DNA from 2 places in the Paenibacillus sp. genome. Region 1 is predicted to be linked to the other one. Evidence: riboswitches for the same ligand, from Rfam matches in the RefSeq annotation. Region 1 holds a riboswitch; the other holds the start of a gene.
The links. A riboswitch is a leader RNA that binds a small molecule or an ion and turns the genes downstream of it on or off. The one in region 1 is predicted to bind S-adenosylmethionine.

Region 1 (4,416 bases):
TTCGGCGCCGCCGCCCGGCAGCGAATCGAGACCCGCGGCTTTCAGCTCGCGCACGACTTCGTCGACGCTGAGGCCCGACACGTCCGCCATTTTGCGAATTTCCGCCGGCGAGAACGAGTGCATCGTAATGTGCGGGAACCGCTCCTTAATGCCGCGCAGCAGGTCGGTATAATACGAGAACGGGAGGTTCGGGTTCGTACCGCCCTGCATCAGGATTTCGGTGCCGCCGACGTCGATCGTTTCTTGGATTTTCTGATAGATCGTCTCGTTCGGCAGCACGTAGCCTTCTTCCGAGCCCGGCGCCCGATAGAACGCGCAGAATCGGCAGTATACGTCGCAAATGTTCGTATAGTTCACATTCCGGCCGATCACGAACGTCGTTATCGGCTCGGGATGAAATTTCTTCATGATTTGATCGGCGGCCGCGCCCATCTTCTCGATTTCGTCGGAAGCGAATAACGCGAGTCCGTCCTCCATCGTCAGCCGCTCGCCGCGAAGCGCTTTATCCAATATGGCATCTATGCTCATTTCTTCGTTCCTCCCCAGTCCCTTGACTTCCTATCATTCTACCACTAAATCTGTTCGGAAGACAGAACGGGGCGGCTGCGAATCGTTTCCTGAACTAGGCGAGCTCCGCCGCGGCCGCTTCGAACGCCTGCCGCAAATCTTCGATCAAATCGTCCGCATGCTCGATGCCGACCGAGAAGCGAAGCAGCCGGTCGTCCACGCCGACCTTGTCTCGTATCTCCTTCGGAATGTCCGCGTGCGTCTGCACCGCCGGATACGTCATGAGCGACTCGACGCCGCCGAGGCTTTCCGCGAAGGCGATCAGCTTGATATGGCGCAGGATCGGCTCGATCGTGCGGGCGTCTTTCATTTTGAACGAGAATATGCCCGTATTGCCCGACGACTGCTTGTTCTGGATGTCGTGCCCCGGGTGCGACGGCAGCGCCGGATAGAACACCTCCGCCACCATCGGATGCTCCGACAGCCACGCCGACAGCTTCAGCGCGTTCTCTTGGTGGCGCGCCATGCGCAGCGCGAGCGTCTTCAGCCCGCGCATGAGCAGCCAGGAGTCCTGCGGTCCGAGCACCGCGCCGATCGAATTGTGCAGGAAGGCGATTTTTTGCGACAGCTCTTCGCCCTTCGTCACGATGAGTCCCGCCAGCACGTCGTTATGGCCTGCGAGATACTTCGTCGCGCTGTGGATGACGATGTCGCAGCCGAGCTCGAGCGGACGCTGGAAATACGGCGTCAGCAGCGTGTTGTCGACGATCGTGATCAGGCCTTTCTTCTTCGCCCACGCGGCGACGCGCTCGAGGTCGGTAATCATCATGAGCGGGTTCGTCGGCGTTTCGATCAAGACCGCCTTCGTCGCCCCTTCGCGATAGTTCGTTTCCAACGCGTCCAGATCGTTCGTGTCGACGTACGTCGCGCTTACGCCGAAGCGGCTCATGATTTGCTCGAGCAGCCGATACGTGCCGCCGTACAAATCCAAGCTGACCAGCAGGTGATCGCCCGAGGAGAATATCATGAAAATCGTCTGCAGCGCGGCCATGCCGGTGCTGCATGCGAAGCCGGCGTCGCCGGACTCAAGGTCCGCGAACGCCTCTTCCAGCACCTTGCGCGTCGGAGACTTCGTTCGCGCGTAGTCGAAGCCCGTGCTCTGTCCGAGCTTCGGGTGGCGGAACGCGGTCGCGTGATAAATCGGGTAGCTGACGGCCCCCGTCTGCGGGTCTTCGAGCGACCCGATTTGCGCCAGACGGCTTTCGATATGCTTCATTGGGTTTATTGGCTCCTTCGTTAGATGTATGCGCCTGCGTGCACGAAGCTTTCGTCTTCTTTCGCTTGCCCGAGCTCGTACGGCGTTTCTTGGTATACGTAGTAGTTTAACCAATTCGAGAACAGCAGATTGGCGTGCGCCTTCCACGTCGAGCGCGGCTCGCGCGTCGGATCGTCGGACGGGAAATAGTTTTTCGGAACGGCGATCTCCATTCCCTTTTTCACGTCGCGCTCGTACTCCCACTTCAGCGTGTCGGCGTCGTACTCCGAATGGCCCGTGACGAACACGTGCTTGCCGTCTTTCGACGCGACGAGGTAGACGCCCGCTTCTTCGGACACCGACAGCACGTCGAGCTCCGGCACTTGCTCGATGTCCTCGCGGCGAACGTCCGTGTGGCGGCTCTGCGGCACGAAGAACATTTCGTCGAAGCCCCGCGTCAGCTTCACGTGCGAACATGTCAGGACGTGCGGGAACACACCGAATATTTTTTGCGGCATATCATATTTTTGAACGCCGAAATGATGATACAGTCCGGCCTGCGCGGCCCAACATATGTACATCGTCGACGTTACGTTGCGCTTCGCCCAGTTCATAATGTCTTGCAGCTCGCGCCAATAGTTTACCTGCTCGAACGGCAAATGCTCGACCGGCGCGCCCGTAATGACAAGCCCGTCGAATTGCTCGTGGCGGATGTCGTTGAACGTTTTGTAGAACAGTTCCAGATGCTCCACGGACGTATTTTTCGACCGGTGCGTCTCCGGATGCAGCAGCGTGATCTCGACCTGCAGCGGCGTATTACTGAGCAGACGCAGCAGCTGCGTCTCCGTCGTCTCTTTCGTCGGCATCAGGTTCAAGATGATAATGCGCAACGGACGAATGTCCTGTTGAAACGCGCGGGATTCGTCCATGACGAAGATGTTTTCGCTCGAGAGCACTTCTTTGGCCGGCAAATGGTCCGGTACTTTGATCGGCATGCGGATGACTCCTTTGCTCTTGGGATGGGGGTCCGGAACGAGAAAAGGAAGAACGCCTTTCTCATACGGAGAGAAAGGCGTTCGGTATCTGCAACGTCCTTCTCTCATCTCTCAGAAACATGCGTTTCCGCAAGAATTAGCACCGTGCAGGAAGATCGCGGCTGCGTTCCTCCGTGTCGGTTGCCGGGTTTCATCGGGCTAGTCCCTCCACCTGCTCTTGATAAGAGTGCGTTCTTATTCGATTCTTGTTTCGACTAGATCTAATGTTACGGAGAAACAAGCCCGAAGTCAAGAGGGAAGCCGTACCCGGTTGAAACGTTCGGAGGACAAGAGTATACTAATCGAGTACTCCGCGAACGCCCGGAAACGGGCGCTGCGACGGAAGTTTTCGCGTATCGAGGTGACAGCGTGCATGGACGGCGATCGACCCCGACGGTTCCAGTTTGACAAACGAATAAACTTGCATCTTGGGAACGCAGGGCACGTGCCGGCGCGCGCTCGTTAAATCGCTGCCGCGGCTCGCTTTCGGCCCCGCGTTCCTCGAGCCTGGAGGAGGAGAACCGCGATGAAAGTGAGATTGGTTCAAAAAGGCGTCTTCACGTTGGTCGAGAACGTGGCCGAAGCGCTCATTCAGCCGGTGAACGGCTTTTACTGGATCGATGCGAGCCCCGAAGAGCTGGAGACGCTCCAGCCGCTCTTCCATCTTCACGAGCTGGCGGTCGAGGACTGCTTGCAGGAGGAGGAGCAGCGTCCGAAGCTGGAAATTCACGAGGGCCATTATTTTATCGTCGTGAACAGCATTCGTTTCGACGACGAGGAGTTTTTCTTCCGCGCCGTCAACATTTTCCTAGGGAAACATTTCATAATTACCGTCACGCGGCAGAAGGTGAACGAGCTGCGGGCCGTGAAGCCCGTGCTGTGGGAGGAGGAAGTCGATTCCCCCGACCGCTTCCTGTATCACCTGGCCGATTTGATCGTAGATAACTACTTCAACGTCGCCGACCGGATCGAGGACAAAATCGAGAAGCTGGAGGAGGACATTCTCCGGCATACGCGCAAGACGCACTTGAACGAAATCATCGGTCTGCGCAGCGAAATCTTATACTTGAAAAAGGTGCTCATGCCGCAGAAGGAAGTGATCGGCATGCTGGCGCGCAAGGAGCTGCGCCTCATCGACGGCACCTTGCAGAAATATTTCGCCGACATGCACGAGAACGCGGTGAAGGTGACGGAATCGTTCGATACGTTCCGCGACCTGATGGGCAACTTGCGCGAGGCGTACCAGTCGAGCATCGCGAGCCGCGCGAACGAAATCATGCGCGTGTTCACCGCGGTGACGACGATCTTCATCCCGCTGACGTTCATTACCGGCGTGTACGGGATGAACCTGATGAACTTGCCCGGGGAGCAGTATCCTCACTTCGCCATCGTTCTCATCATCGTTATGGCATTGCTCGCCGTCGGCATGTTCGCATTATTCCGCAAGAAAGAGTGGCTGTGAACGCAGCCGCTCTTTTTTTATGCGCGTTCGCGAGCGGGCCCATAGCGGATCTTCCTAGGGAACCCGCGTAAAAACAACCTTCCCTTCCCTTTCGACACCCTTCACTCGCCCCATGCGTTCCAGATGGATCAATCTCGCCAAAGTAACCTGAAACTCCA
Region 2 (4,416 bases), on a different contig from region 1:
TGAAGTTCGACGAGGAATACAACAACCTGATGAGGCTCGGCATTAAGGGGAAACACTGGAGTCCGGTCGGCGAGGATCAATGGGAGCCCGGCCCCAACCAGGAAAAATACCGGTTCGGCACCGGCGGTTCTTGGGGCGTCAAGGGCGAGCACGAACGCACCGCCACCACGCAGCCCCCGATCGTCAAAGTGATCGCCGCATCGCGGGAGGGCAGAACCGTGCAGCCGGTTTCCTTGGGCCTTCGCATCGACGAAAGACCGATCGCGAACGAAATGGCGGCCGTCAACAGCGCCAAGACGAAATATTTGCCTCTGCTCGAGCTGGGCCTCGTCGACGATGTCGACAAGTGGCTGGAGGAGTACCGGACCGCGGCGAAGCAAGCCGGCCAAGAGAAGGTGTTCGCCGAAGTGAAAACGCAGCTCGGCGCTTATCTCGCCGCTGTGAAGTGACGCCTGCGATCTGTCCCGCAACCGCTGAGTTCACAATCCATATTGATATACGCGAAGGGAGAATGCCACATGTTGACCGAAGAGCAGAAGGAAACGTATTACCGAGACGGTGTTTTAGTTCTGAAGGGATTGATTTCGCCCGAGGAACTGGAAGCCTATCGCGAAGCGTACGAGCGCATGGTGGAGAAGGTGCGCGCTTACCCCGGCCCCGAGAAATACAACTCGCGGGTCATCGGGGCCAAATCGGGCAACAAGATCGAAACGAAGCCGGGCGCGACGCAGAGCGAAGTCACGGAATATTGGGGGGCGGATTGGCTGCTGCATCCGGATTTATACGAGCCGGCTTTCACCGATTATTTGAATAACGATAAGCTGATCAACTCGCTCCGCAGCTTGCTCGGACCGGATATCGGAATCTACGGGCTGAAGGCGTTATGGTCCCCCGTCCACGTGGACTACGACCTCGCTTGGCACCGGGACGGAAGACAAGAGGTGTATTCCACCGACGGCGGCATCCCGCCGGGCTGGCTTCAGTTCAATACGGCGCTGTACCGGGAAGAGAGCTTCAAGGTCGTCAAAGGCTCGCACCGCAGGCCGCTCACGGACGAGGAGAACGCCAAGTACGGCACGGTGGAGGAAGTTTCGAACGAAGAAATTTGCGTCTTGGAGCCGGGCGAGGTGCTGTTCATGCATCAAGCCGTACTGCATCGGGGCAAAGCGAAAGGGGAAGCGAACGGCGGCTCCAAACGGCGCGCGTTCCATTATATTCTGGCGCGGACGGATTTCCCGGTGGGGAGAAGACGGCTGGAGCAGTTTAAGAACTGGTACGAAGAGCTGAATTTGGCCGAGAAGCTGGGGCCGACGGCGAAGCCGCTGTTCGAAAACTTCTTCGCTTGGGAAGGAAGAGCGTTCGACGACGAGACGTATCCGTACCCCGTATATAAGAAGGACAAATATTAATCCGTTATTTTGCAGAACCCGCCGATGCATGCCTTTCGCGTCGGCGGGCTTTGTTTCGAATGGAGCGTCAAGTGGAATCATTTGGAGCGGTCTTAGGGCGCGGCATTAGTACGAACGCTATTGACGTCCCGTGTAATATGTTTTATATTACTATTTGTCTTTTTAATTGAATATCATTATCAGTCTTATCGAGAGTGGCGGAGGGACAGGCCCTATGAAGCCCGGCAACCGGTTCGCGCAAGCGGACGTCCGGTGCCAATTCCTTCGGAGCGAACGTAGTCGTTCCGAGAGATGAGATGGGGAACTCGCCTATTCGCCCTGTCTCGTTTTGTAGAGACGGGGCTTTTACTTTTCATCGGAAGGGAGAATCGGGAACCGAATTGATAGAGATCAGTAACGTAAGCAAAACGTTCCGCATCGGCGACCAGTCGTTCGAAGCGCTGAGCGAGATCGATTTGTCCGTGAAGCCGGGCGAAATTTTCGGCATCATCGGCCATTCGGGGGCGGGGAAGAGCACGCTGCTCCGATGCATCAACGGATTGGAAACGCCGACGTCCGGTACGGTCACCGTGAACGGCGTCGAGCTGTCCTCCTGCACGCCGAAGGAGCTGCAGGCGCAGCGCCAGAAAATCGGCATGATCTTTCAGCATTTTCATCTGCTGTCCTCGGCCACCGTGTTTGACAATATTGCCTTTCCTTTGAGGCTCGCGAAGACGCCGAAGGAGCGCATCGGGGAGCGGGTGCGGGAGCTGGCGGAGCTCGTCGGGCTGCAGGCGCATTTGGGACATTACCCGTCTCAATTGTCCGGCGGTCAGAAGCAGCGCGTCGGCATCGCGAGGGCGCTCGCCAACGATCCGTACGTCCTGCTGTGCGACGAGGCGACGTCCGCGCTCGACCCGCAGACGACGGAGTCGATCCTCTCGCTGCTGCTGGACATTAACGAGAAGCTCGGGCTGACGATCGTGCTCATCACGCACGAAATGCAGGTGATCCGCTCGATTTGCGACCGCGTCGCCGTCATCGACGGCGGACGGATCGTCGAAAGCGGGGCCGTCGTCGACGTCTTCCTGCGTCCGCAGCATCCGACGACGAAGCAGTTCGTCTCGCAGGCGGCCGAGATCGAGCAGGCGACGTTCGGCAAAGCCGAAGGCGCCGCCCGAGGCATGCTGCTGCGCGTAACGTTCCAAGGCGAACAGACTTACGCGCCGGTGCTGTTCGAGACGGTGAAGGAGACGGGCATGTCCTTCAGCATTTTGCAAGGCTCGATATCCCGCATGAAACGAATCCCGTACGGCCAGCTCATCGTCGAGCTGCACGGCGACGAGCCCGCCGCGCGGCGCACCGTCGACGCCCTTCGGGAGCGCGGGTTGGAAGTGGAGGTGCTGCTATGAGAGGGAAGCCGATCCCTTGGGAAGACGTGCTGCAGGCGACGCTGGACACGCTGACGATGCTCGGCATTTCGACCGTATTTACGGTAGCTTTGGGTTTGCCGTTAGGCGTGCTGGTGTTCCTGTGTTCGAAGGGGCAGCTGCTCGACAACCGCCCGCTGTACGCGGCGCTGTCGGGAATCATTAACGTGCTTCGCTCCGTGCCGTTCGTCATTTTGATGATCGCGCTCATTCCGTTCACGCGGTTCGTCATGGGGACGTCCATCGGCGTCGAAGGGACGATTCCGCCGCTCGTCATCGGCGCGGCGCCGTTCTTCGCGCGAATCGTGGAACAGACGCTGCGCGAGGTGGACCGCGGCGTCGTCGAAGCGGCGCAAGCGATGGGCGCGTCGCCGTGGCAAATCGTCACGAAGGTGCTGCTGCCCGAAGCGCGCCCCGGCTTGATCGGAGGCGTCACGATCACCTCGATCGTGCTGGTCGCGTACACCGCCATGTCGGGCATGATCGGCGGAGGCGGCCTCGGCGACCTCGCGATTCGGTACGGGTACCAGAGATTCAACCCCGGCGTCATGATCGTTACCATTATTTTGCTCTTAATTTTGGTGGTTATTCTGCAAACGGTCGGCGATCGCCTCGTCGCTCGCTACAGCCGAAAGTAGATTCCATATATAAAAAAGAAAAAGGGAGAGAAACAAAATGAAAAAATGGTTTATCACTTCCGCCGCTTTCGTTCTCGCCGTCGCGCTGACGGCTTGCGGCGGCGGCAACGCGCAGCAGCCTGCTGCGGAAGAAGCGCCAAGTCAAGCAGCGGAACAGCCGGCGGAGCCGGTCACGCTGAAGGTCGCCGCTACGCCGGTCCCGCATGCCGAAATTTTAAACTTCGTGAAGCCGAAGCTCGAAGAGCAGGGCGTAGCGTTGGAAGTCGTCGAGTTCACCGACTACGTGCAGCCGAACGTGCAAGTGTTCGAGAAGCAGCTGGACGCGAACTTCTTCCAGCACGTGCCGTATCTCGACCAGTTCAACGCGGATAACAATATGGATCTCGTCAACGTCGGCGGTGTGCACATCGAGCCGTTCGGCGCTTACTCCGAGAAGGTGAAGAGCGTCGACGAGCTGCCGGAAGGAGCGATCGTCGCGATCCCGAACGACGCCACGAACGGCGGCCGCGCGTTGGCGCTGCTGGCGGCGAACGGCTTGCTGACGCTGAAGGATGGCGTCGGCGTCGCAGCGACGGTCGCCGACATCGTCGACAACCCGAAGAAGCTCGAGATCAAAGAACTCGAAGCGGCGACGCTGCCGCGCGTGCTGCCCGACGTCCATCTTGCGCTGATCAACACGAACTACGCATTGGAAGCCGGCTTCGTGCCGACGGAAGACGCGCTCTTCATCGAAGGCAGCGACTCCCCGTACGTGAACATCGTCGCCGCTCGTCCGGACAATCAAAATTCGGACGCGATCAAGAAGCTGATCGAAGCGCTGCAGTCGGAAGACGTGAAGACGTTCATCAACGACACGTACAAAGGCTCCATCGTACCGGCGAACTAAACGAGCGCCGCATGCATCCCCCGGAACAATTCCGGGGGATTTTTTCGTTGTTGGGTAATACTGTGAGGGAGAAA

Region 2: it holds a riboswitch for S-adenosylmethionine, as region 1 does, so the genes downstream of both, VE009_RS15855 (methionine ABC transporter ATP-binding protein) here and metA (homoserine O-acetyltransferase MetA) in region 1, are expected to answer to the same signal.

Annotation. Positions count from the first base shown of each region.
Region 1 covers NZ_DASQNA010000007.1:268,126-272,541, forward strand. The annotation lists gene mqnC (cyclic dehypoxanthinyl futalosine synthase) at 1-528, opposite strand, end outside; gene VE009_RS02300 (aminotransferase class I/II-fold pyridoxal phosphate-dependent enzyme) at 623-1,783, opposite strand; gene metA (homoserine O-acetyltransferase MetA) at 1,804-2,757, opposite strand; SAM riboswitch class I at 2,859-2,984, opposite strand; gene corA (magnesium/cobalt transporter CorA) at 3,323-4,258, shown strand; gene VE009_RS02315 (MBL fold metallo-hydrolase) at 4,313-4,416, opposite strand, start outside.
Region 2 covers NZ_DASQNA010000030.1:196,765-201,180, forward strand. The annotation lists gene VE009_RS15845 (extracellular solute-binding protein) at 1-449, shown strand, start outside; gene VE009_RS15850 (phytanoyl-CoA dioxygenase family protein) at 519-1,409, shown strand; SAM riboswitch class I at 1,592-1,707, shown strand; gene VE009_RS15855 (methionine ABC transporter ATP-binding protein) at 1,790-2,800, shown strand; gene VE009_RS15860 (methionine ABC transporter permease) at 2,797-3,456, shown strand; gene VE009_RS15865 (MetQ/NlpA family ABC transporter substrate-binding protein) at 3,494-4,342, shown strand.